Regions from separate parts of the Streptomyces sp. NPDC050546 genome, predicted to be linked through region 1. Evidence: riboswitches for the same ligand, from Rfam matches in the RefSeq annotation. Region 1 holds a riboswitch; each other region holds the start of a gene.

Region 1 (7,241 bases):
GCAGACGGCCCGGCCGAGGCGGCGGAGCAGGTCCCCGCGTGCGACGGCCCCGGCAGTGCTCCGCGGGCCGTCGCTCGGCCGCCGGGCCGGCCTCGGGCGGCAGCGGCAGCGGCAGCGACATCCGCCACACGGACCGACAACCTCCGCCCGCAGCCCCCCGTACACCGAAACCGCCCCTTCACCGGCCCGGCCAAGGCAGTAGAGAACGTCCCCGCGCGCCACGGCCCCGGCAGTGCTCCGCGCGCCGTCGCTCGGCCGCCGGGCGGCGGCCGACCGCGCGTCAGGCGTCGCCGTACGCCTCCCCGCCCGGTTCGAACCCGGCCGTCCCGGCGGTCGTGTCGGCGAGCCACGCCCGGAAGGCGTCCACATCGGCGTCCGGGAGGGCCAGTTCGATCGTGACCGCCTCGCCGTAGCGCACGTCCCGCACCTCGCGGCCGGTGGTGCGCAGGTCGTTCTCCAGTTTGCCCGCCCGCAGGTGGTCGACGGTGACGGTGGCCAGGCGGAACCTGCGGCGGGTACGCGAGCCGAGGGTGTCCAGGGCCTCGCCGACCGCTCCGCCGTACGCCCGGATGAGGCCGCCGGCGCCGAGCTTGACGCCGCCGTAGTAGCGGGTGACGACGGCGACGACGTACCGCATGTCACGGCGCATCAGCATCTGCAGCATGGGGACGCCGGCGGTGCCGCCGGGTTCGCCGTCGTCGCTCGCCTTCTGGACCGAGGCGTCGGCGCCGATGACGTAGGCCCAGCAGTTGTGGCTGGCGGCGGCGTGCTCCTTGCGGACCGTGGCGATGAATTCCTGGGCCTCCTGCTCGGTGGCCGCCGGGGCGAGGGCGCACAGGAAGCGGGAACGGTTGACCTCGGTCTCGTGCACGCCCGAGCGGGCGACCGTGCGGTATTCGTCCTGCATCCGTCCAGCCTATGCGGGCGCCCGGCAGCGGCCCGGACCGGTCCGCGGCTACTTCTCCTTCCGGCCCCGGGGCACGATCACGGACGTGAGCAGCGCGGTGCCGGGGGTGAGGGACCGCCAGGTCATGCCGCGCCAGGACAGGACGGCGACCGCCGAGGTGGGGAACTTCGTACGGACCCGCTCCAGGGTGTCGTCGAGGCCGTCGGCGGCGAGCGCCAGGACCAGTTCCTCCAGGCCGGGGTTGTGCCCGATCAGCAGCAGCGTCTCGACCTCGGGTGGCACCTCGTGCGCGACGGCGAGCAGGCCGGAGGGGCCGGCGGCGTACAGCCGCCGGTCGTGGCGGACCGGCGGGGGCGTGCCCCACTGGCCGGCGGCCAGCTCCCAGGTCCGGCGCGCGCGTACGGCGGTGGAGCACAGCGCGAGGTCCGGCAGGCAGTCGGCCTCGGCCAGGGCGCGCCCGGCGGCGGGGGCGTCCCGGCGGCCGCGCGGGGCGAGGGGGCGTTCATGGTCGGCGACGTCCACGGGCCAGGCGGACTTGGCGTGCCGCAGGACGACCAGGCGGCGCAGTGGGCCGGCTCCGGCGCGCTCGATCATGACGGGAATCCCAGCTCGCGGGTGAGGTCGAGGCCGAGGAGCCGGTCGGCGTACGCGTACGTCTCGAAGCGCGCGCCGTCGGGCAGCTCCGGCTCGTTCTCGACATGGCGCAGGACGTCCAGGACCCGGGGCACGTCCAGGTCGTCCTCCCAGGCGTCACGCAGCCGCCCGCGCACCTCGTCGGGGACGGGCCGCGAGGGCCGCCGGGCCCAGCGCGCGACCGCACCGCGCCACCGGGCGAGGGTGCCCCGGGCCTCGTCGAACGCCGCCGCCTCCAGCAGGGCCGGGGCGCTGTGGTGCCGGGCGAGGAGGGCGAGGCGCAGGACACCGGGGTCGATGCCGGTGCCGTCCGGTGTGCCCGGGTTCCCGGGGTGCGCGGGGGCACCGTCTATGTGCGCGGGGGCGACCTCGATCCGTACACCGCCGGTCGCCGCCCCGCCCTCGACGGCCACATGGATGACCTGGGCCTCGCCCAGCCCGGCACTCACGTCGGGGCTGTCCTCGAACGGCCGGATGCCGAGGGCGGTGGCCTGCGACCGCAGCTCGGCCTGTCGTCGTCCTCCGGTCAGCAGCGCCCACACCGGGGTGCCGCCGAGTTCCAGGGCCCGGACGAGCAGGTCCGCGACGAGCAGCACCCGGAGGTTCGTCGTGTCGAAGCCGGGCGCGTGCACCTCGACACGGGTCAGGCCCCGGCGGGCCGGGGCGGCGTCGACCGGCTCGCCGGTACGGGCGTCGATGATGCGCAGCACGAGGCGAGCGTAGGCGTGCGGGCGGGCACACGCAGGCATGTTTGGCGATTTCCGGCCACCGTGGCGGGAATCGCCCCACCAATGGCGTGCCCGCCACGCGGGCCGGCGGGCCTCAGGCCAGCGTGCCCAGGAAGCGCACATGAGGCCGCTGTTCGGGCCCCTCACGGCTGACGGCGGCCCGCACCCCGTACACCTCCGCGATGAGCTCCTCCGTGAGGACGTCCCCCGGAGCACCGCCCGCCACGACCGTCCCCCCGCGCAGGACGACGACCCGGTCGCAGTACATCGCCGCGAGGTTGAGGTCGTGCAGCGCGACGACGGTGGTGACCGGCAGACCCGTGACCAGGGCGAGCAGGTCCAGCTGATGGTGGATGTCGAGGTGGTTGGTGGGTTCGTCCAGGAGGAGTTCCCGGGGTTCCTGCGCGAGCGCGCGGGCGATCTGCACCCGCTGGCGTTCGCCGCCCGAGAGGGTGTGCCAGGGCTGGCCGGCCCGGGCGGCGAGGCCGGTGCGCTCCAGGGCGGCGTGGATCGCCCGCTCGTCGTCCGCCGAGGCGGGTGTCCAGGCCCGGCGGTGCGGGATCCGGCCCAGCCGTACGACGTCCAGCACCGTCAGCTCGACCTGGGTGTCGGCCTGTTGCTCGACCGTGGCGAGGCGGCGGGCGACGGTACGGCGGGGCAGGTCGCCCAGCGGGGTGCCGTCGAGGGTGACGACTCCGGCGGTCGGTGTGAGCAGCCCGGCCAGCAGCCGCAGCAGCGTGGACTTGCCGGAGCCGTTGGGGCCGAGGACGCCGACGGTGGTGCCGGGTTCGGGCGCGAGGACGACGCCGTCGAGGATGAGGCGCCCGTCGGTACGGCGGCTGACCCGGTCCGCCCGGAGCCCGGCAGCCCGCACCGGCTTTTCCGTCTCACTGACGTGTGTCCCGGTCATCGCACCCTCCGCGTCCGGTAGAGCACCGCCACGAACGCCGGCACCCCGATCAGCGAGGTCACGACCCCCACCGGCACCTCCTGCGGATCCAGGACCGTACGGGCCAGGGTGTCGACCCAGACCAGGAACACCGCGCCGGCGAGGGCGGTGACCGGCAGCAGCCGGGCGTGCCCGGGTCCGGCCAGGGCCCGGGCGGCGTGCGGCAGGACCAGCCCGACGAAGCCGATCGCCCCGGCCGAGCTGACCAGCGCGGCCGTGAGCAGGGCCGTGACACACAGCAGCACCAGGCGGGTGCGGGCCACGGACACCCCGAGCGCGGCCGCCGCGTCCTGCCCGAAGGCGAAGGCGTCGAGGGTACGGGCGTACGACAGGCACACCACCAGCGCCACGGCCAGGACGGCGAAGCACAGCCACACATCGGTCCAGCCGGCGCCGCCGAGCGAGCCCAGGAGCCAGAACAGCACGCCCCGGGTCGTCTCGGCGTCGGCGGCGGTCAGTACGACGAACGAGGTCAGCGCGGAGAAGAGCTGCATGGCGGCGACGCCCGCGAGGACGACCCGGTCGGTGGTGTCGCCGAGGGTGTGGCTGAGCAGCAGGACCAGCGCGAAGGAAACCAGGGCTCCGAGGAACGCGCCCGCGGACACCGAGACGACACCGCCACCCACGCCCAGCACGACGATGACGACCGCGCCGGTGGAGGCGCCCGAGGACACCCCGAGCACGAACGGGTCGGCCAGCGGGTTGCGCAGCAGCGACTGCATCACCGCTCCGCACACGGCGAGGCCGGCCCCGCAGACGGCCGCGAGCAGGGTGCGCGGCAGCCGCAGCTGCCAGACGATGCCGTCCCGGATCGGCGTCAGGTCGGAGCTGCCGATCCCGAGGTGGGAGGCGACGACGGACCAGACGTCCCCGACCCGGATGTCGGCCGGTCCGATGGTGATCGCCAGGGCCACGGAGACCATCAGCAGCAGGGCGCCCGCGACACCGAGCGCCGGTCCGCGGAGGGTCACTTCACGAGCCCGAACTCACGCAGTCCGGCCGCGACCTTCTCCACGCCCTCGACCGTGCGGATGGTCGGGTTCATGGCCTGCCCGCTGAGCAGCACGTACCGCTTGTTCTTGACGGCGTCCATGTTCTTGGTGGCCGGGTTGGACTCCAGGAAGGCGATCTTGCGCTTCGCCGACTCGGCGGTCTCCGAGTCGCGGGTCAGATCGCCGATGACCAGGACGTCGGGGTTGCGGTCGGCGACCGTCTCCCAGTTGACCTGCGGCCATTCCTCGTGCGTGTCGTCGAAGACGTTCTTGGCGCCGAGGGCGCGGGTCATGATGCCGGGCGCTCCGCAGCAGCCCGCCAGGTAGGGCGACTCGGAGTTGGCGAACCAGTACATCAGGGAGACGTCGGAGGCGTCGACGCCCCGCGTGGCCTTCTTCATCCGCTGCTGGAGGGAGGCCACGAGCTTGTCACCGCGGTCCTTGACTCCGAACACGGTGGCGAGGTCCCGCACCTCGCCGTAGACGGCGTCGATGTCCAGCGGCTTGTCGCGCTTGCCGTCGCCGCCGCCCGAGTTGTCCTTGCCGGCGCAGTCGGACGGGGAGACGTAGGTGGGCACGCCGAGCTTCTCGAACTGGTCGCGGGTGGCGACGCCGCCCTTGCCGAGGGTGGAGACGAAGGACGCGGCGACGAAATCGGGCTCGGAGTCCAGGACCCGTTCGAAGGAGGGGTTGTTCTCGGCGATGCGCGGCACCTTGGCGTTGGCCTTCTCCAGCCCCTTCATCACGGGGTCGGTCCAGGTGGCCGTGCCGGCTATCCGGTCGGCGAGGCCGAGGGAGAGCAGGATCTCGGTGGTGCCCTGGTTGAGGGAGACGGCGTGCTTGGGCGCCTTGTCGACCCGGACCTTCCGGCCGCAGTTGTCGAGCGTGACGGCGGCCTTCGTGGCGGTGGGCTTCGAGTCCCCGCAGCCGGTCATGAGCAGGGAGCAGGCCGCGAGCAGGACGGCGGCACGGGCGGGTCGGGCGAGGGGCAAGGAAACCAGTCCTCAGACGTCGAGGGCCCGATCGCGGAGCCCGGTCGTACGGTGCTCCCCCACCGCCGGCCGGCCGCGGGGGCCGCCAGCAGGTCTTCGGACTCGGGTTCACCCGGTGCGGGGCGCCTTCCCGTACGACGTCCAGCCGTACAGTGGCCGCGGCCCCGCCCGTCCCCCTCACCGCTGCGCGTCAGTTCCGGATTCGCACCGGATTCCCTGACCCACGTACATGGGTTCGACTGGCCTCGGCAAGCTATCACGGAGGGTTCGGGGGAATCACAGCGCACCCTGCCTCGTTGCCCGGACAGCAGCTTTTCCACGACTGACGAGGAGGCCGCCGGTGTACGGCGACGACGCAACGGTCCGCAGGATCCTCACCGAGCTCGGCGACACCTGGGCCGTGGTGGGCCTGTCGTCGAACCGGCAGCGCGCGGCGTACGGCGTCGCCGCCGTGCTCCAGCGGTACGGCAAGCGCGTCGTGCCCGTGCACCCCAAGGCGGAGACCGTGCACGGCGAGCAGGGGTACGCGAGTCTGGCGGACATCCCCTTCGACGTGGACGTCGTGGACGTGTTCGTGAACAGCGACCTCGCCGGAGCGGTCGCGGACGAGGCGGTCGCGAAGGGCGCGGGGGCGGTGTGGTTCCAGCTCGGTGTCGTCGACGAGGCGGCGTACGACCGCACCCGGGCCGCCGGTCTGGAGATGGTGATGGACCGCTGCCCGGCGATCGAGATCCCGCGGGTCGGGTAAGGGTCACGACCGTCGCGCCCCCTCCATAATGAGCGCATGACCCACGCCTCCCCGCCCGCGGACACAGGCTCCCCCGGACGTTTCCCGGTCGTCGTCGTGGGCGCCGGTCCCGCCGGGCTGACCGTCGGCAACATCCTGCGGGCCGCCGATGTGGACTGCCTGGTGCTGGAGACCGAGACCCGGGAGTTCATCGAACAGCGGCCCCGGGCCGGGGTCATCGAGGAGTGGGCCGTACGCGGCCTGGAGAAGCGGGGCCTCGCCCGGAACCTGCTGGACCGCGCGGAGCTGCACACCGCGTGCGAGTTCCGCTTCGACGGGGAGCGGTACCGGTTCCACTACGGCGAGATGACGGGCAGTCATCACTTCGTCTACCCGCAGCCGTTGCTGGTGACGGACCTGGTGCGCGAGTACGCCGATGTGCGGGGCGGTGAGATCCGCTTCGGAGTCCGGGACGTGGAGCTGCGCGACCTGGACACCGACCGGCCGTCCGTGTCGTACACCTGCCCGGAGACGGGTGAACAGCGGGTCGTGCACTGCGATTTCGTCGCCGGCTGCGACGGGGCGCGCGGAGTGACGCGGGCCGCGCTGCCCCCGGAGCGGGTCCGGGTCGCACGGCACGACTACGGCATCGGCTGGCTGGCGCTGCTCGCCGAGGCCCCGCCGTCCGCCGACTGTGTGCTGTTCGGCTGTCACGAGAACGGCTTCGCGGGCCAGATGCCCCGCAGCCCGGAGGTGACCCGCTACTACCTCCAGTGCCCGCCTGGGGACGACCCGGAGAACTGGCCGCACGAGCGCGTCTGGGCGGAGCTGCGGCAGCGGCTCGGGGCCGCCGGTGTGCCGCCGCTGACGGAGGGGCGGCTGATCGAGAAGCGCGTGCTGGACATGCACGACTACGTGGTCGAGCCGATGGTGCACGGTCGGCTCCATCTCGCGGGCGACGCGGCGCATCTGGTCGCCCCCATCGCGGCCAAGGGCATGAACCTCGCCCTGCACGACGCCTTCCTGCTCGGTGACGCCCTGGTGGCGCGCCTGACCACGGGTGACGACAGCGGTCTGGCCGGCTATGCGCAGGCGTGCCTGCGGCGCGTGTGGGACTACCAGGAGTTCTCGCAGTGGCTGTCCGAGGTGTACCACGGCACGGCGTCGGGCGACCCGTTCCGCGCGGGCACCACGCTCGCCCGGCTGCGCCGCCTGTTCACCTCGCCCGTGGCGGCCGCGGCCTTCGCCGAGCAGTATCTGGGGACGGCCGCGCGGTACTGACTCAGTCGTGCGGGGGGCGGTCGCTGAGGCGG
Region 2 (7,241 bases), on a different contig from region 1:
GAAGGGCCAGCCGGCCATGTTCATCACCGTGCCGTAGGCGAAGGCGGCGAGGAAGCCGTAGGCCGCGAGCAGGGTGAGTTCCGTCCGGCCGCGGAGGCGGTCCGGGCCCGGCAGCAGGCCCGCGCCCATCGCGAACCAGCCCATCGCCAGCATCTGGAACGGCAGCCACGGGCCCACCCCGCCCGTGAGCAGCGCGGACGCGAACATCGTCACCGAGCCGAGGACGAACCCGAAGCCCGGGCCGAGGACCCGGCCGCTCAGCACCATCAGGAAGAACATCGGCTCGATCCCGGCGGTACCGGCGCCGATCGGCCGCAGAGCGGCCCCCGTGGCGGCCAGCACACCGAGCATCGCCACCGCCTTCGGGCCGAGACCGGACTCCGAGATCGCGGCGGCCACCACCGCCACGAGCAGCACCAGCAGTCCCGCGAAGAGCCAGGGCGCGTCCTGCGCGTGGGCGCTGAGCTGTGAGGTGGGCGGGGCGAGGAAGGGCCAGCCGAAAGCGGCCACCCCTACGGCGCTGACCAGGAGCAGGGCGGTGAGGGAGCGGGGGCCGAGGCGGACGGCCCGGGCCTGGCGCTGGGCGTTCACGCGTCCGTCCCTGGTTGGAGGGCCGCGCGGACCTCGGAGACCGTGAGCCAGTGCTGCGGGGCCAGGATCTTGGTGACCTGGGGGGCGAAGGACGGCGAGGAGACGACGACCTCCGCGGTCGGGCCGTCCGCGATCACCTCGCCCTCGGCCAGCAGCACCACGCGGTGGGCGATCTCGGCGGCCAGTTCCACGTCGTGGGTCGCCAGCACGATGGCGTGCCCCTCTGCGGCCAGCTCGCGCAGCACACCGACCAGGCGGGCCTTCGCCGCGTAGTCCAGGCCTCGGGTGGGCTCGTCCAGCAGGAGCAGCGGGGGCCGGGCGGTCAGTACGACGGCCAGGGCGAGGGCGAGGCGCTGGCCCTCCGAGAGATCCCGGGGGTGGGTGTCGTCGGTGACGCCCGGGAGCAGCTCGGTGACGAGGGCACGGCAGGTGCCGGGTGTTGCTCCCGCGTCCTGGTCGGCCGCCGTGCACTCGGCGGCGACGGTGTCGGCGTAGAGCAGGTCGCGGGGTTCCTGGGGGACGAGGCCTACCTTGCGGACGAGGTCCTTGGGGGTGGTGCGGTGGGGGGTGGCTTCGCCGAGCCGGACGGATCCGGAGGTGGGGGTGACGAGGCCGACCAGGGAGTTGAGGAGGGTGGACTTTCCGGCGCCGTTGCGGCCCATGAGGGCGATGGTTTCGCCGGGGGTGATGGTGAGGTTGATGTGGGCCAGGGCCTGGATGCGGGAGCGGGTTACGGAGAGGGCTTGGACCTCGCCCAGAGGGGTGGGGGGTGTGGATTGTTCGCGGGTGCGGGTTGGTTGTGGCTGGTCGCGCAGTTCCCCGCGCCCCTGAAGGGCGATGCCCTCGCGTCCCTCAAGACGCCCGCGGAGATCCCCTGCCTTGCGGCGGGCGTCTCGGACCGTCAGGGGGAGCGGGGTCCAGCCCGCCAGGCGGCCCAGGGCCACCACGGGCGGATACACCGGGGACACGGCCATCACCTCGGCCGGGGTGCCCAGGATCGGCGGCTCGCCCGGGGCCGGTAGCAGGGCGACCTGGTCGGCGTACTGGATGACCCGTTCCAGGCGGTGTTCGGCCATGAGGACCGTCGTGCCGAGGTCGTGGACCAAGCGCTGGAGGACCGCCAGGACCTCTTCGGCGGCTGCGGGGTCGAGGGCGGAGGTCGGCTCGTCCAGGACGAGGACGCTGGGGTGCGGGGTGAGGACCGAGCCGATGGCGACGCGCTGCTGCTGGCCGCCGGAGAGGGTGGCGATGGGGCGGCTCCGCAGGTCGGCCAGGCCGAGGAGGTCGAGGGTCTCCTCGACGCGGCGGCGCATCACGTCCGGGGCGAGGCCCAGCGACTCCATGCCGTAGGCGAGTTCGTCCTCGACGGTGTCGGTGACGAAGTGGGCGAGCGGGTCCTGGCCCACCGTGCCGACGACGTCGGCGAGTTCGCGCGGCTTGTGCGTGCGGGTGTCGCGGCCGGCCACCGTGACCCTGCCCCGCAGGGTGCCGCCGGTGAAGTGCGGCACGAGGCCGCTGACCGCGCCCAGGACGGTGGACTTGCCGACGCCGGAGGGACCGGCCAGGAGGACGAGTTCGCCCTCGGGGACCTCGAAGTCGATGCCCTGGACGGTGGGTTCGGAGGCACCGTCGTAGGTGACGGAGACATCCTCGAAGCGGATCACGACGGTTCCTTGGGCTCGGGGGCGACGAACGCGGGCAGCAGGCCGAAGAGGATCGCCGCCGCGGGCCAGACCGGGAGCGTGGGGGCCACGAGCGGCACCACGCCGGGGTGCAGGGCCGCGGGGTCACGGACCGAGGCGAGCACGAGCAGCGCGGCGACCGCCACGCCGGAGGCGACCACCAGCAGCGCGCGCAGGTCCCAGCGGTCCGGGCGGTACCGGGTGCGCAGCGAGCGCCGGCCGCCGAGCCGCAGACCCGCGAGAGCGGCGGCGAGGCCGACGAGCAGGACCGGGAAGCCGTAGGTGGCGCCCTCGGCGGTGAGTAGCCCGTACGTTCCCGCGCAGACGCCGAGCAGGCCGCCGAGGGTGAGGGCGGCGGTGGTACGGCGTACGGCGGGCGGGACCTGTGCGGTACGGCCGTAGCCGCGGGCGTCCATCGCGGCGGCCAGGGACACCGAGCGCTCCAACGCGCCCTCCAGGACCGGGAGGCCCACCTGAAGCAGGCCCCGGAGGCCCTTGTCCGGGCGGCCGCGCAGCCGGCGGGCGGCGCGCAGGCGCTGGACGTCGGCGATGAGGTTCGGCGCGAACGTGAGGGCGACGACGACCGCGACCCCCATCTCGTACAGGGCGCCCGGGAGGGACTTGAGGAGGCGGGAGGGATTGGCGAGGGCGTTCGCGGCGCCGACGCAGACGAGCAGGGCGGCCAGTCTCAGACCGTCGTACAACGCGAAGGTGAGGGCCTCGGCCGTGACCTCGCCGCCCAGGCGGATGCCCTGGGCCCAGTCGGGGAGGGGCACCTCGGGGAGGGTGACGAGGGTGTGGGTGCCGGGGATGGGGGAGCCGAGGACGATCGCGAAGAGAAGCCGGATGACCAGGACGGCGAGGGCGAGTTTGACGAAGGCGCCGTAGGAACGGGACCAGGGGGTCGGGGGGCGGCAGGTCGCCACGACGTAGGCGGATACCGCGATGAGGAGGCAGAGGAGCAGGGGGTTGGTGGTGCGGGTGGCCGCGGTGCCGAGGGAGAGGGACCAGAGCCACCAGGCGCCGGGGTGCAGAGGGGCCCGGGGCCGGCGCGGGGGGTGGGAGGGCACGTCGCTGAGCCGGTCCGCGCTGCTAAGCCTGGTCACGCCGCCGTACCTGCCAGATCGCCGCCGCCCCCAGTGCCGTCACCACGGCGATGCCCGCCAGCAGGCCCAGGGACGGGCCGCTGTCGTCGGACGTGTCCTTCCTCGCAGCCGGGGTCGACTCCCGGGAGCTCGCCACCTGCTCTCCGCAGCCCTTCTCCGGGTAGCCCGCGATCGCACACAGCAGGGCGTTCGTGTCGTAGCGCAGGGGCTTGGCGACCGTCGCGAGGGCCTCAGCCGTGGTCGCGTCGGGGGAGACGCGGGCGCAGGCCGTCCGGGCGGGGGGCGGGGTCTCGCCCTGGGGGGCGTCCGCCTTGGTGCCGGGGTCGATGACGAGCGCCACCCGCTTCTTCCCGTCCTGCGCGGGGGTCTTCGCGCAGATGGTCCTGAAGTCGGCCGTGCCGCGCGGCCGGGCCGCCTCGGCGGAGTCCTCGCTCACCGCGAAGCGGAAGCCCTGGACGTCGCCGTCGGAGGGGCGGGCCATGGACGGGCCCTGGGTGGCGTAGACCCAGCGGTCGCCTTCGCGGTCCCAGAACGACCAGTACCGGTAGCCGGCGGCCTGGGCCTGGCCCGCGCCCGCGATCAGCAGGAGCGAGGCCAGGAGGAGGAGAACGGCCCGGCCGATCACGACTGCTGCTTCTTCTTGCGGCCGGTGAAGAGGAAGCCGATGCCGATACCGGCGACGAGGCAGACCCCGACGTACCACCAGACGCCGAAGAAGTCCGACCCCGAGTCGTCCTTCTCGTCGGCCGCCGAGGTCTTTTCGGGGGCCTGCGGGGCCGGGCCCGTCGCGTTGAGCTGCTTCACCAGGTCCGTGCCGCCGAAGTCACGCGGGTTCGCGCCCGTCGCCTGCGCGGCGAAGATCAGCTGGGCGTAGGCGGCCGGGCCGCCCTGCTCGGCCCAGCCGGCGGAGTTCTTCTCCAGCCACCGCACGGACTTCCCGGCCTGCGCGGCCTCGCCCTGCGCGGCGAGTGCCACGACCGCGTCGGCGGTGTTGCCGTGGTCGGGCTGGGGGTCCGCGCCGGCGAGGGCGGAGGTGAGGTGGTCGTCGCCCTTGGCGAGGGTCTGCGTGAGGTACGCGGCCCCGTTGTCGGCGGCCTGTCGCGGTGTGGCCGGATCCGCGCATGTGGCGTCGGACTTCTTCCCGGCCTCCACCACCATGCCCTTGCCCAGGGCGCCGAGGACACCGGCCGCCGTGGCGTCCGCGTTGGCGGTCAGCTCGCCCTTCTTGTCCGGCTGGAACGCGAAGGCGCCGTCGTCGTCCCCACCGCAGGGGAGGGCGAGCTTCAGCAGGGCGTCGTCGGGCGACTTCCCGCCCTTCTCGACCTGGTCCGGCTTCTCACCGGCGGCGGCGAGCGCGCCGACGATGACCGACGTGGAGTTGGTGTCGCTGGCGCCGCCGGGCGCGTAGCCCCAGCCGCCGTCCTTGTTCTGGACGGACTTCAGCCAGCCGACGGCCTTGTCCGTGACGGCGTCCTGTCCGCCGAGGGCGGCGAGCGCCTGGACGGCGGCGGCCGTGGCGTTGGTGTCGAGCATGGTCTTGGCGTCGCACGCGGCGGCGGGGTCGGGCCGGTACGCGGCGAACCCGCCGTCCTCGCACTGCTGCCGGACCAGCCACTCGACGGACTTGGCGGCCGGCTTCTCACCCACCGTGTCCTGGGCCAGCAGGGCGAGCGACTGGCGCCAGACGCCGTCGAACTTGGGGTCCTTGTCGCCGTACAGGGCGGAGGGGAACGCCTGGGACGGAGTCGGTGACGGTGCGGCGGCGGCCGGCGTGGCGGCGCCGATCACGGTGGCGGCGGCCAGGACGGCGGCGCTGCGGCGGACGTTCATGATCGGCGGGTGCCTCTCCCTGTGAGGGAGCCGGGCAGCACGGGACACCCCGGCGGCTCGGCTCCGTATACCTCGACGGTGCCGTGCACCGGCGGGCGCCGGGCACATGAGCCGGTCACGATCCGTACGGGGCGATCCGGCTCACCGCCTGCCTCGGCGGGCGGTTCACGGTTGCGGGTCAGCGCCGGAATTACACCGGCTTCTCCCTGTACGGGTGATGACGACCCGCCTACTGTACCCGGAAGTAGCAAAACGGCCGAGAGTACCTTCGCCCCATGCCGACCACACCGCCCGGAAGACTCCTCGGCTCGGGCCGCCGTGCCGATGTGTACGAGATCGACGAGATGTGGGTGCTGCGCCGCGAACGGGAGGGCGGGGGAGACGCGGCGGCGGAGGGCGCGGTGATGGAGCACGTGCGCGCCCACGGCTATCCGGTGCCCCGCGTCCGCCCGACCGGCTCGCGCACCGACCTGGTGATGGAACGGCTCTCCGGCCCGACCATGCTCCAGGCCTGCCTGGCGGGCACGCTGGAGGTGGCGGAGGCCGGTTCGATCCTGGCCGGGCTCCTGCGCGACCTGCACACCGTCCCCGCCCTGCACTCCACCGACCCGGTGGCCCGCGTCCTCCATCTGGACCTCCACCCGGAGAACGTGATGATCACGCCCGAGGGGCCGCGCGTCATCGACTGGTCCAACACGGAGGAGGGCGACCCGGGGCTGGACTGGGCGGCCTCGGCGGTGGTCCTCGCCCAGGCAGCGGTCTCCGGCGACCCCCTGGCCACGGCCGCCCGCACCATGCTGGCCGCCCTCCTCGCCGACCCGTCCCCGCTCACACGGCCCGCCCTGACGGAGGCCCGGAGCCGCCGCGCCTCCAATCCGACGATGAGTCCGGAGGAGGTCGAACTGCTGGACACGGCCGAGGAGTTGATCCTGTCCCTGAGGTAAACCGGTTAACGTGAAGCTCCACGACCACACGCAGGAGCGTCCATGACTGAGCAGGTGGAGAACTCCGAGCAGGAGCCGCTCTCCAAGATCGACACCTCGGTTCCGCACTCGGCGCGGATCTGGAACTACTGGCTGGGCGGGAAGGACAACTACGAAGTCGACCGTGTGGCCGGTGACGCCTTCCGCGAGATCTTCCCCGGGATCGAGACCGGGGCGCGCGCCGCCCGCTACTTCCTCGCCCGCGCCGTTCGCCATCTCGCCGCTGAAGAGGGCATCCGCCAGTTCCTGGACATCGGCACCGGGCTGCCCAACGTGGACAACACCCACCAGATCGCCCAGCGGGTGGCCCCGGAGAGCCGGATCGTCTACGTCGACAACGACCCGCTGGTGCTGGCCCACGCCCGCGCGTTGCTCACCAGCACACCGGAAGGCGTCACCAACTACGTCGACGCCGACCTGCGCAAGCCGAGCACGATCGTCCGGGAAGCCGGCAAGACGCTGGACTTCGACCAGCCCGTCGCGCTCATGCTGATGGGCATCCTCGGCCACATCGAGGACCACGACGAGGCGCGCGAGATCGTGCGGCAGCTGGTGGACGCGCTGCCTTCCGGCAGCTATCTGGTGCAGTACGACTCCACCGACACCAGCGAGGACTACCTCCGGGCCATCGGGCAGTACAACGACGGCGGCTCGATCCCGTACATCCTGCGCAGCCCCGAGCAGATCGCCCGCTACTTCGACGGTTTGGAGCTGCTGGAGCCGGGCGTCACGTCCTGCTCGCGCTGGCGTCCCGACGCCGAGGCCCTGGGCCTGCCGGCGGAGGTGCACCAGTACGGCGGTGTCGCCCTCAAGCGCTGAACCCCGGACAGGCCTCGCTCAGGTCTCCTGGAGTATGCGGTGCAGGATGGTCGGAGTCTCGTCCGGTGACTCGGCTTCGACCACCAGCCGGTTCATGGCGTCCCAGTAGCGCTCGATGTCGGCCGCCTTGTCGGGATAGAGCGCGGTGGTGAGCTGCTCCAGGTAGACCACGTCGGGCAACTGGCCACCGGGCAGCCGCAGAATGGTGACCGGACCGCCCTCCGCGGCAT
Region 3 (7,241 bases), on a different contig from region 1:
GGAACACCGACATGAACGGCAGCACCATGAAGCTGCCGAGCGGGATCAGGAACGAGCTGAGCAGCAGGAAGCGCAGCGGGCCGCTGAGCGGGAACAACCCGGCGCTCCGCCCGGGCCGTTCACCCACCGGAGGGCTCGGTGAGCACGCGCAGGGCGTTGGCGGCCGCGACCGCCCGGTGCGTGGCCAGTTCCGCCGTCTCCGCCTCGGCGTAGACGATGCCGGCGTAGCCACGGCTGTCGGCCAAGTGCTCGATGGTGTCGCCGACTTGGCGGACGGGATACCAGGCCGGTGACCCGGGCAGGTCCGCCAGCCGGTCGAGTCCGGCGACTCCCGTGAACACTCCGGGCTCGGCCGGATATCCCAGGACGAAGGCCACGGCCGGACCGCCGGGCAGCGCCGTGTCCATCAGCCGGGGCCGGCGGCCGAGCGCGGCCTCGATCATCGCCTCGTACACATTGACGCCGAGCGCCCGGCACAGGCCCTCACCGACCAGCGCGCCCCCGATCCGGGGGTTGACCTCCACCACCTCGGGACCGTCGCGGGTCAGCACGAACTCCACATGCGCGAAACGGTCGGTGTAGCCGATGGCGGCGAGCACCTCGTCGAGCCACCGTTCCAGCGACGCCTCGTGTGCCTCCGGGAAGGCGACGGGGAAGGCCGTGATCTCCTCGCGGAAGCGGGGCTCCGCCGACATGAGCCTGCTGGACACACCGAGGAGCCGCGTACGCCCCGCCCAGGTGAGGGTCTCGGCGCTGTACACCGGCCCGCCGAAGTACGGCTCCGCGAACAGCCGCCCCTTCAAGGGCTGTTCCGCCGCATCCCGCAGGGACCTATCCAGCTCCCTCTCGTCGCGCACCAGCCAGACGTTCTGGCTTCCGGTGCCCGCCGTGTCCTTGAGGACCGCCGGCAGGCCCACCTCCTTGAGCAGCAGTTCCCGGGCTTCCGCGTCCGGACCCGCGGCCTCGGCGGCCCGGCCGCGGGTGAGACCGGCCTCGTGCAGCCGGTTGCGGACGGCCGCCTTGTCCCGGGTGAACCGCAGGACCCCGGGATCGAGCCCCGGCAGGGCGAAACGGTCGGCGAGGTCCGCTCCGGCCAGGGTCCAGGTGTCGGTGGAACTGATCAGGCCCCGCAACTCCGGCGTACGCTCCAGCAGTTCCGCCACCCGCTCCACGTCGAAGGTGTCGATCTCCACGACGTCCAGGGCGCCGGCGGGCAGCCGGTCCAGTTCGTAGGCGTAGTAGGCCGGGTCGCGGGTCAGGAGCAGCAGCCGCTCGCCGAGCCGGTCGGCGGCGCGTACCAGGTGCCCGAGCCCGAACGTCAGCGACTCCAGACAGACGACCGTCATGCCGCCCGCTCCTTCCAGTGGGCGGGGCAGGCCGTGCGCCGCCACGTCATTCTCGACCAGGGCATGCTCATCTCCTCCGGGTCGCGGACCTCGACGGGCTTCAGCGAGGCGGGGTCCAGGGCCTCCGGGTACCGGGCGAAGACGCGCTCCACATAGCGGTGTCCGGTGTCGGCGCCGATCACCAGGTGCAGCCGGTCGGGGTGGCGGCGGGCCTCGTACATCGCGGCCAGATACCCGGCACCGGTGGACAGCCCGGCGAAGACGGCGTGTTCGCGCAGCAGGCTGACCGCGCCGGACATGGCGTGTGTGAAGTCCATCCAGTGCACGGTGTCGTAGAGGTGGTGGCGGACGTTGTCGAAGACGATCGACGACCCGATGCCCGCGATGATCGCCTCGGGGTCGTGATGGTCCTGGCTGCCGAAGGTGACGCTGCCGAACGGCTGCACGCCGACCAGCCGCACCGACGGCTCCGTCTCCCTGAGACGCTCCACGAGGCCGCCCGTCGAGGCGCCGGAGCCCACCCCGCCGACGACGGTCAGCGGGGTTCCGGGAAACGCCTCGGCTATCCGGTCGGCGACCTCGTGGTAGCCGAGGCAGTGGATGTCGTCGTGGTACTGGCGCATCCAGTGGCAGTCGGGGCGCTCGGCGAGGATCTCGCGCACCCGCCGGACCCGTAACTCCTGGTCGAGCTTGAGGTTCCGGGACGGTTCGACCTGCTCGACACTCGCGCCGAGGATCTCCAGCTGGGCGCGGGTGGTGGCGTCGACGGTGGTGGACGCCACGATGTGGCACCGCATGCCGTGGCGGTGACAGGCCAGCGCGAGGGCGTAGGCGTAGATGCCGCTGGAGCTGTCGATCAGGGTCTGGCCCGGCCGGACCGTACCCCGGTCGAGTAATCGGCGCACGGCGGCGAGCGCCGAGTAGATCTTCATCGACTCGAACCGGAGCAGCACGAGCTGGTCGGTGAGCCGGACCAGGTCGGGAACCTTCAGGGCGTCGGCGATATGGGGGTGGATCACCCGTAGCCTCCTTGGGCGAAAGTGCACTGGTGGCCGAGCGAGCGGAAGAACGCGGACAGTTCGGATCTGACGCGGGAGTCCGGGCGGCGGACGAAGAGATAGCCGGTCAGACAGCCCGTGTGCGCGACGAAGACACCGTCGGCACCGAACCGCTCCCGGTGGCCCAGCACCCGGTCGAACGTCGTCTTGGGCAGCACCTCCTGGGACAGCACGGCACTGGTGGTCGCCGCCCGCGCCACGGCGGCCGCGTCGCCGCAGGCGAAGCCCTTCAGCAGGTCGGTCAGGCACCGCTCGTACTCCTCGCCGCGGCGCCGGTAGTGCGCGAGGAGCAGCGAGGTCACGGCGGCGGTGTCCACCGTGCCCGGCTCGATCACATAGGCGGTGTGGAAGCCGATGTCCGTGCCCAGCCGCCGCACCACCCGGTGCCGGCCGCTCAGATGCAGCGCGAACTCGTCGAGGAAGACGCTGTCCGACCGTTCGATCGCCGCCAGGACGCCGAGCACCACGTCGGTGTCGCAGGGCAGCGAGAAGATCCCCGACAGACAGCGCAGGGTCGCCACGATGTCCGCCGTCGAGCTGGCCATCCCGACGCCCACCCGCAGATCGGAGTGCGCGGTCCAGCTTCCCGGCGGCAGGGACGACAGGCCGTGGTGTTCCAGGAAGAGCCGGGCCGCCGTCAGGGACTTCTCCCCGAGCGGAAGGGGCCGCGCCGCCCCTGGCGTGAAGTGCACCCAGGAGTGGCGTTCCACGGGGAACGACACCACCGCGATGTCCGGATCGGGGCCCGCCCGCAGCGGCCCCTGGTACAGCTCGCCGAGCGTGCCGTGACAGACACCGGACACGACACCACTCACGTGCTTTCCTCCGTCCGCCGACCCAGTCCTCGAGGTCACCGTGCACAGCCCGCGTGACGCGCGGGCGCGGTGGCAGGTCTTCGGACTCGTGGGCCGGCGTGCGCTCCCACTCACCGCTGCGGGACAGTCCCGGATTCCCACCGGGTTCCCCTGCGACTGCGCGCCTCAGCGTAGGGAGGGCCACAGGGGATGGAAAGGGTGCCTCCGGGGCCCCGACGGGTACCGGCCGTCCCTCTGGCCGGATTGCCTCTCGGTAACCCATCTCCCCTCGGTGAGACTGTGCTCGATGCTGGTGAACCCGAGGTCCGACGAGAACGGGACGACCGTCCCGAGACCCGGCGCCGAGCGCGTCGCCCTGCGCGGAGATCTCCGCTCCGCGCTGCCCGACGCCGGTGCGGCGGTCGTGGTCACGGCAGCGGTGTTCGCGCTGCTGTGGGCGCGCATGGAGTCGGGCACCTCCGACACGGTCGCGGTCATGCCGTTCATGGACGATCCCGGCACCTACTGGATGTACCTGCTGAGCCAGGCGTTCGGCTGGTCGGGCCTGTTGTGGGCGTGGGGCACGGTCATGCTGGGGCTGCTGCTGTCGGGGCCGGGCCCCGGCCGGCTGCCGGTCTCCCGGCAGGTCCTGGAACGCTGGCACCGCACCACCAGCCTGACCACGATGGCCCTGATGTTCGCGCACGCCCTGATGTTCGCGGCGGAACTCGTTCGCTACGAGGCGCAGTTGGGGTGGGCCGAGCGGCTGTGGGCCGGCTTCGCGGACACCTTCGTGCCCGGCTGGTACGACTCCGGGACCGGCCGCATCGCCATCCCCCTCGGCCAGGGCGCCCTGTACCTGGCGATCCCCCTGGGCCTGCTCTTCTACGTCCGGCACCGCATCGGCGCGAACACCTGGCGCCGCCTGCACCGGTCCGTGATCGTCGTGTACGTCCTCAGCGTCTGGCACACCCTGCTCTACGGCACCAACGTCTGGTACGGCGAGTGGCCGCGCACCGTGCTGTGGCTGCTGCAACTGCCCGTCGCCGCCCTGCTGGTGCTGCGCCTGCTGCGGCCGGCCCGGCGGTCCGAACGCCTGGCCGCGCCCGGTGCGCGCACGGGCGTGACCTGGCCGGCCTGGACGGCACGGGCGGTGGGACGGATCGCCGCCGGGGCCGTCGTCGTAGGGCTCCTCGCCGTGGTGGCCTCCGGCCGGGACGGTGGCCGCGAACGCCCGGCCGAACCGCCGGCTACGCAGCCGCACGCCCACGAGACGGACTGAGGCCGCGCACCGGCCGCATGCGAGGATGATCGGCGAACAAGGCGACGGCGGAACGAGGAAGCCGGTGTTAATCCGGCGCGGTCCCGCCACTGTGACCGGCCCTAGGGGGCTTCTGATGGATCTCCGCGGCGTCGCGACGCCCGGCACGCACTCTCGCCGCACCGGCCAAAAGGCCTAGTAGCTCCGCTACGAGGCCTTCCGCCCGGCACGCCGAGAGCACGCACCGAACGCCGCTCCTTCTTCCGCGGAGATCCATCAGAAGCCCCCTACGCCGGGAGCCAGGAGACTCACGCGGTCGCCTCCTCGACGAACCACCGGGGCGGATCTCCCCGGAGAGAGGACAGGTGCGGCATGTCCGCAACCCCGGCCGGAGGGGTTCCGTGCCGCGTCGTCGTCTGCCGGGACTGCTGCTGCGGCACCGGCAAGGTGACCGGCGTCGACCACACGGCACAGACCGAGCGGCTGCGCGAGGCGGCGCCCGTGCGGGTCTCCGAGTGCCTCGACGTCTGCGACCAGGCCAACGTCATCGTCGTACAGCCGTCCGCCGCGGGGCGTGCCGCCGGGGCCCGGCCGGTGTGGCTCGGGCTGGTCAACGACCCGGCCGCGACCGAGGACATCGTCTCCTGGGTCCGCGAGGGCGGCCCCGGTATCGCCCCCCTGCCCGACATCCTCGGCCTGTACGCCTTCAGCCCGCTCGCGAAACGCCGCGCGGGCAGTTCCTGACCCGGGCGCTGCGCAGGGCCGGAGGCCTCAGGACTCGTCGGCCGGCACGCACAGCACGGGGACGTTCGAGAGGTGCAGCAGCTTGTGGGGGGTCGAGCCCAGCAGGGCCCCGCGCACCGGGCTCTCGCCCCATGTGCCCACCACGATCACCCTGGCGTCATGGCGTGCCGCGGCGTCGATCAGCGCCTGTGCGGGCCGCTCGTCGATGAGTTCGACCGTGCTGGGCACGCCGGCCTCGTCGGCGACGCGGACGGCATGACCGAGCACGGTGCTCCCGGCCTCGCGGACGGCCTTCTGATGGGCGCCGTACTCCTCGCCCGTGACGCCGGGTGCCGCGGCGCCGTAGACGATCACCAGGGGTTCGCCGTACGCGGCCGCCACCTCGATCGCGACCCGCAGCGCGCGCAGGGCGCCCGGGGACTCGTCGTAGCCGAGGACCACCGACATCTTCAGGACTCCTTGCCGTGGACGAGATCGGGGTCGACCGTGCTCGGGCGCTCCGACCAGAACGCGGGGGCCGTCAGCCGCCAGACGACCATGATGATCACGCCCGCGACGGCGACGCCGATACCGATGACGAGCGGCGGGCCGAGCCCGAACCAGGAGCTGCCGCTGTAGGAGTTGGCCGGGTCGGCCATGTCCTGGACCGACTCCACCAGCAGCCACGCCAGCAGCCCGGCGCCGATCAGCGGGCCGAGGCCGATCAGGAGGAAGTCCCGGACGCTCCTGGTCAGCTCGCGTCGGTAGTAGACGGCGCAGGCGAGGCCGGTGAGCGCGTAGTAGAACGCGATCAGCAGGGACAGCGCCGTCAGGGAGTCGAAGAGGGCGTTCTCGCTGGCGTGGTAGAGGACGAGGTACCAGACGATGGCGATGCCGGCGACCCACCAGGTGCTCACGTCCGGGGTGCGGAACCGGGGGTTGATGTGCCCGAAGTGCTTCGGCAGGGCGTACCGGCGGGCCATGGACAGTCCGGTGCGGGACGCCGGGATGATCGTCGTCTGCGTGGACGCCAGCGCCGACGTCGAGACCGCCAGCAGTACGACCCAGTCCCAGCCGCCCATCGCCTCTTCGGCGAGCAGCGCGAAGATGAACTCCTCCTCGGCGGCGTTCTCGGCGAGGTAGGCCGTTCCGGCGTAGGCGACGACCGCGAAGGCGACAGCGAGGTAGGTCACCAGCAGCAGCACCGTCGACCAGATGGCCGCCTTGCCGGGCGCGGTGGCCGAGTCCTCCACCTCCTCGGTGAGGTTGACCGCCGACTCCCAGCCCCAGTAGATGAAGACGCCCAGCAGCAGGGCGCCGGTCAGCGACGCCCCGCCGGCCCCGAAGGGGTCGAGCCAGCTGAACTCGGGTTCGATGGATTCGAGGGTGCCGGTGTCGGCGTAGACGCGGTACAGCGCCACCACGGCGAAGGCGAGCAGGCAGACGACCTGCGCCAGGATGAGGACGTTCTGCACCTTGGCCGACACCTCGGTGCCGATCACACAGATGGCCGTCATCACCACGATGAGCAGCACGGTGAGCAACTGGCGCACGACGTCGTTGTCCGCCCAGCTGTCCAGGCCCACGGCGAGCAGGAAGAAGGTCACGGCGACATCCGCCAGCGACCCGACGACCAGGACGCCCGTCATCGCGATGGCCCAGCCGCCGAGCCAGCCCGCCCACGGTCCCATGGCCCTGGTGACCCAGGAGAAGGTCGTGCCGCAGTCCTGGTCGACCTTGTTGAGGTAGTAGAACGCCGACGCGATCAGCAGCATCGGCACGAACGAGGCGATCATCACCCCGGGGGCGTAGATGCCCACCAGGGCGACGATCGGGCCGATGACCGCCGCGACCGAGTACGCCGGTGAGGTCGCGTTGAGCCCGATGACCAGCGCGTCGAGGAACCCGATCGCATTGGGCTTCAGGCTCGCGGACGGTGGCGGGCCCGCGTCCGCAATGTCCTTGGCCATGCTCCCTCACTCCCGTTGTGCGTGGATCCATACAACAGGCAGGCGTGAGGCATTTTTGTGATTGACGGCCTTTTAGATGGTTTATGTCG

Evidence for each region. A riboswitch is a leader RNA that binds a small molecule or an ion and turns the genes downstream of it on or off. The one in region 1 is predicted to bind cobalamin.
Region 2: another riboswitch for cobalamin. It lies ahead of ACIBK5_RS14810 (prenyltransferase/squalene oxidase repeat-containing protein); the one in region 1 lies ahead of ACIBK5_RS38350 (ABC transporter substrate-binding protein).
Region 3: another riboswitch for cobalamin. It lies ahead of ACIBK5_RS35205 ((2Fe-2S) ferredoxin domain-containing protein); the one in region 1 lies ahead of ACIBK5_RS38350 (ABC transporter substrate-binding protein).

Annotation. Positions count from the first base shown of each region.
Region 1 covers NZ_JBITGX010000022.1:92,512-99,752, forward strand. The annotation lists gene ACIBK5_RS38325 (YigZ family protein) at 281-907, opposite strand; gene ACIBK5_RS38330 (SixA phosphatase family protein) at 956-1,501, opposite strand; gene ACIBK5_RS38335 (hypothetical protein) at 1,498-2,289, opposite strand; gene ACIBK5_RS38340 (ABC transporter ATP-binding protein) at 2,363-3,178, opposite strand; gene ACIBK5_RS38345 (FecCD family ABC transporter permease) at 3,175-4,140, opposite strand; gene ACIBK5_RS38350 (ABC transporter substrate-binding protein) at 4,185-5,144, opposite strand; cobalamin riboswitch at 5,271-5,460, opposite strand; gene ACIBK5_RS38355 (CoA-binding protein) at 5,542-5,949, shown strand; gene ACIBK5_RS38360 (4-hydroxybenzoate 3-monooxygenase) at 5,986-7,209, shown strand; gene ACIBK5_RS38365 (ArsR/SmtB family transcription factor) at 7,211-7,241, opposite strand, start outside.
Region 2 covers NZ_JBITGX010000005.1:230,729-237,969, reverse strand. The annotation lists gene ACIBK5_RS14830 (ECF transporter S component) at 1-591, opposite strand, end outside; gene ACIBK5_RS14825 (ABC transporter ATP-binding protein) at 588-2,255, opposite strand; gene ACIBK5_RS14820 (energy-coupling factor transporter transmembrane component T) at 2,252-3,343, opposite strand; gene ACIBK5_RS14815 (SCO2322 family protein) at 3,366-4,004, opposite strand; gene ACIBK5_RS14810 (prenyltransferase/squalene oxidase repeat-containing protein) at 4,001-5,209, opposite strand; cobalamin riboswitch at 5,322-5,466, opposite strand; gene ACIBK5_RS14805 (phosphotransferase) at 5,485-6,153, shown strand; gene ACIBK5_RS14800 (SAM-dependent methyltransferase) at 6,196-7,011, shown strand; gene ACIBK5_RS14795 (helix-turn-helix domain-containing protein) at 7,030-7,241, opposite strand, start outside.
Region 3 covers NZ_JBITGX010000018.1:98,303-105,543, forward strand. The annotation lists gene ACIBK5_RS35180 (MFS transporter) at 1-97, opposite strand, end outside; gene ACIBK5_RS35185 (ATP-grasp domain-containing protein) at 120-1,346, opposite strand; gene ACIBK5_RS35190 (cysteine synthase family protein) at 1,343-2,365, opposite strand; gene ACIBK5_RS35195 (hypothetical protein) at 2,362-3,219, opposite strand; cobalamin riboswitch at 3,273-3,419, opposite strand; gene ACIBK5_RS35200 (ferric reductase-like transmembrane domain-containing protein) at 3,506-4,480, shown strand; cobalamin riboswitch at 4,532-4,769, shown strand; gene ACIBK5_RS35205 ((2Fe-2S) ferredoxin domain-containing protein) at 4,832-5,203, shown strand; gene ACIBK5_RS35210 (universal stress protein) at 5,231-5,650, opposite strand; gene ACIBK5_RS35215 (APC family permease) at 5,653-7,152, opposite strand; gene ACIBK5_RS35220 (iron ABC transporter permease) at 7,234-7,241, opposite strand, start outside.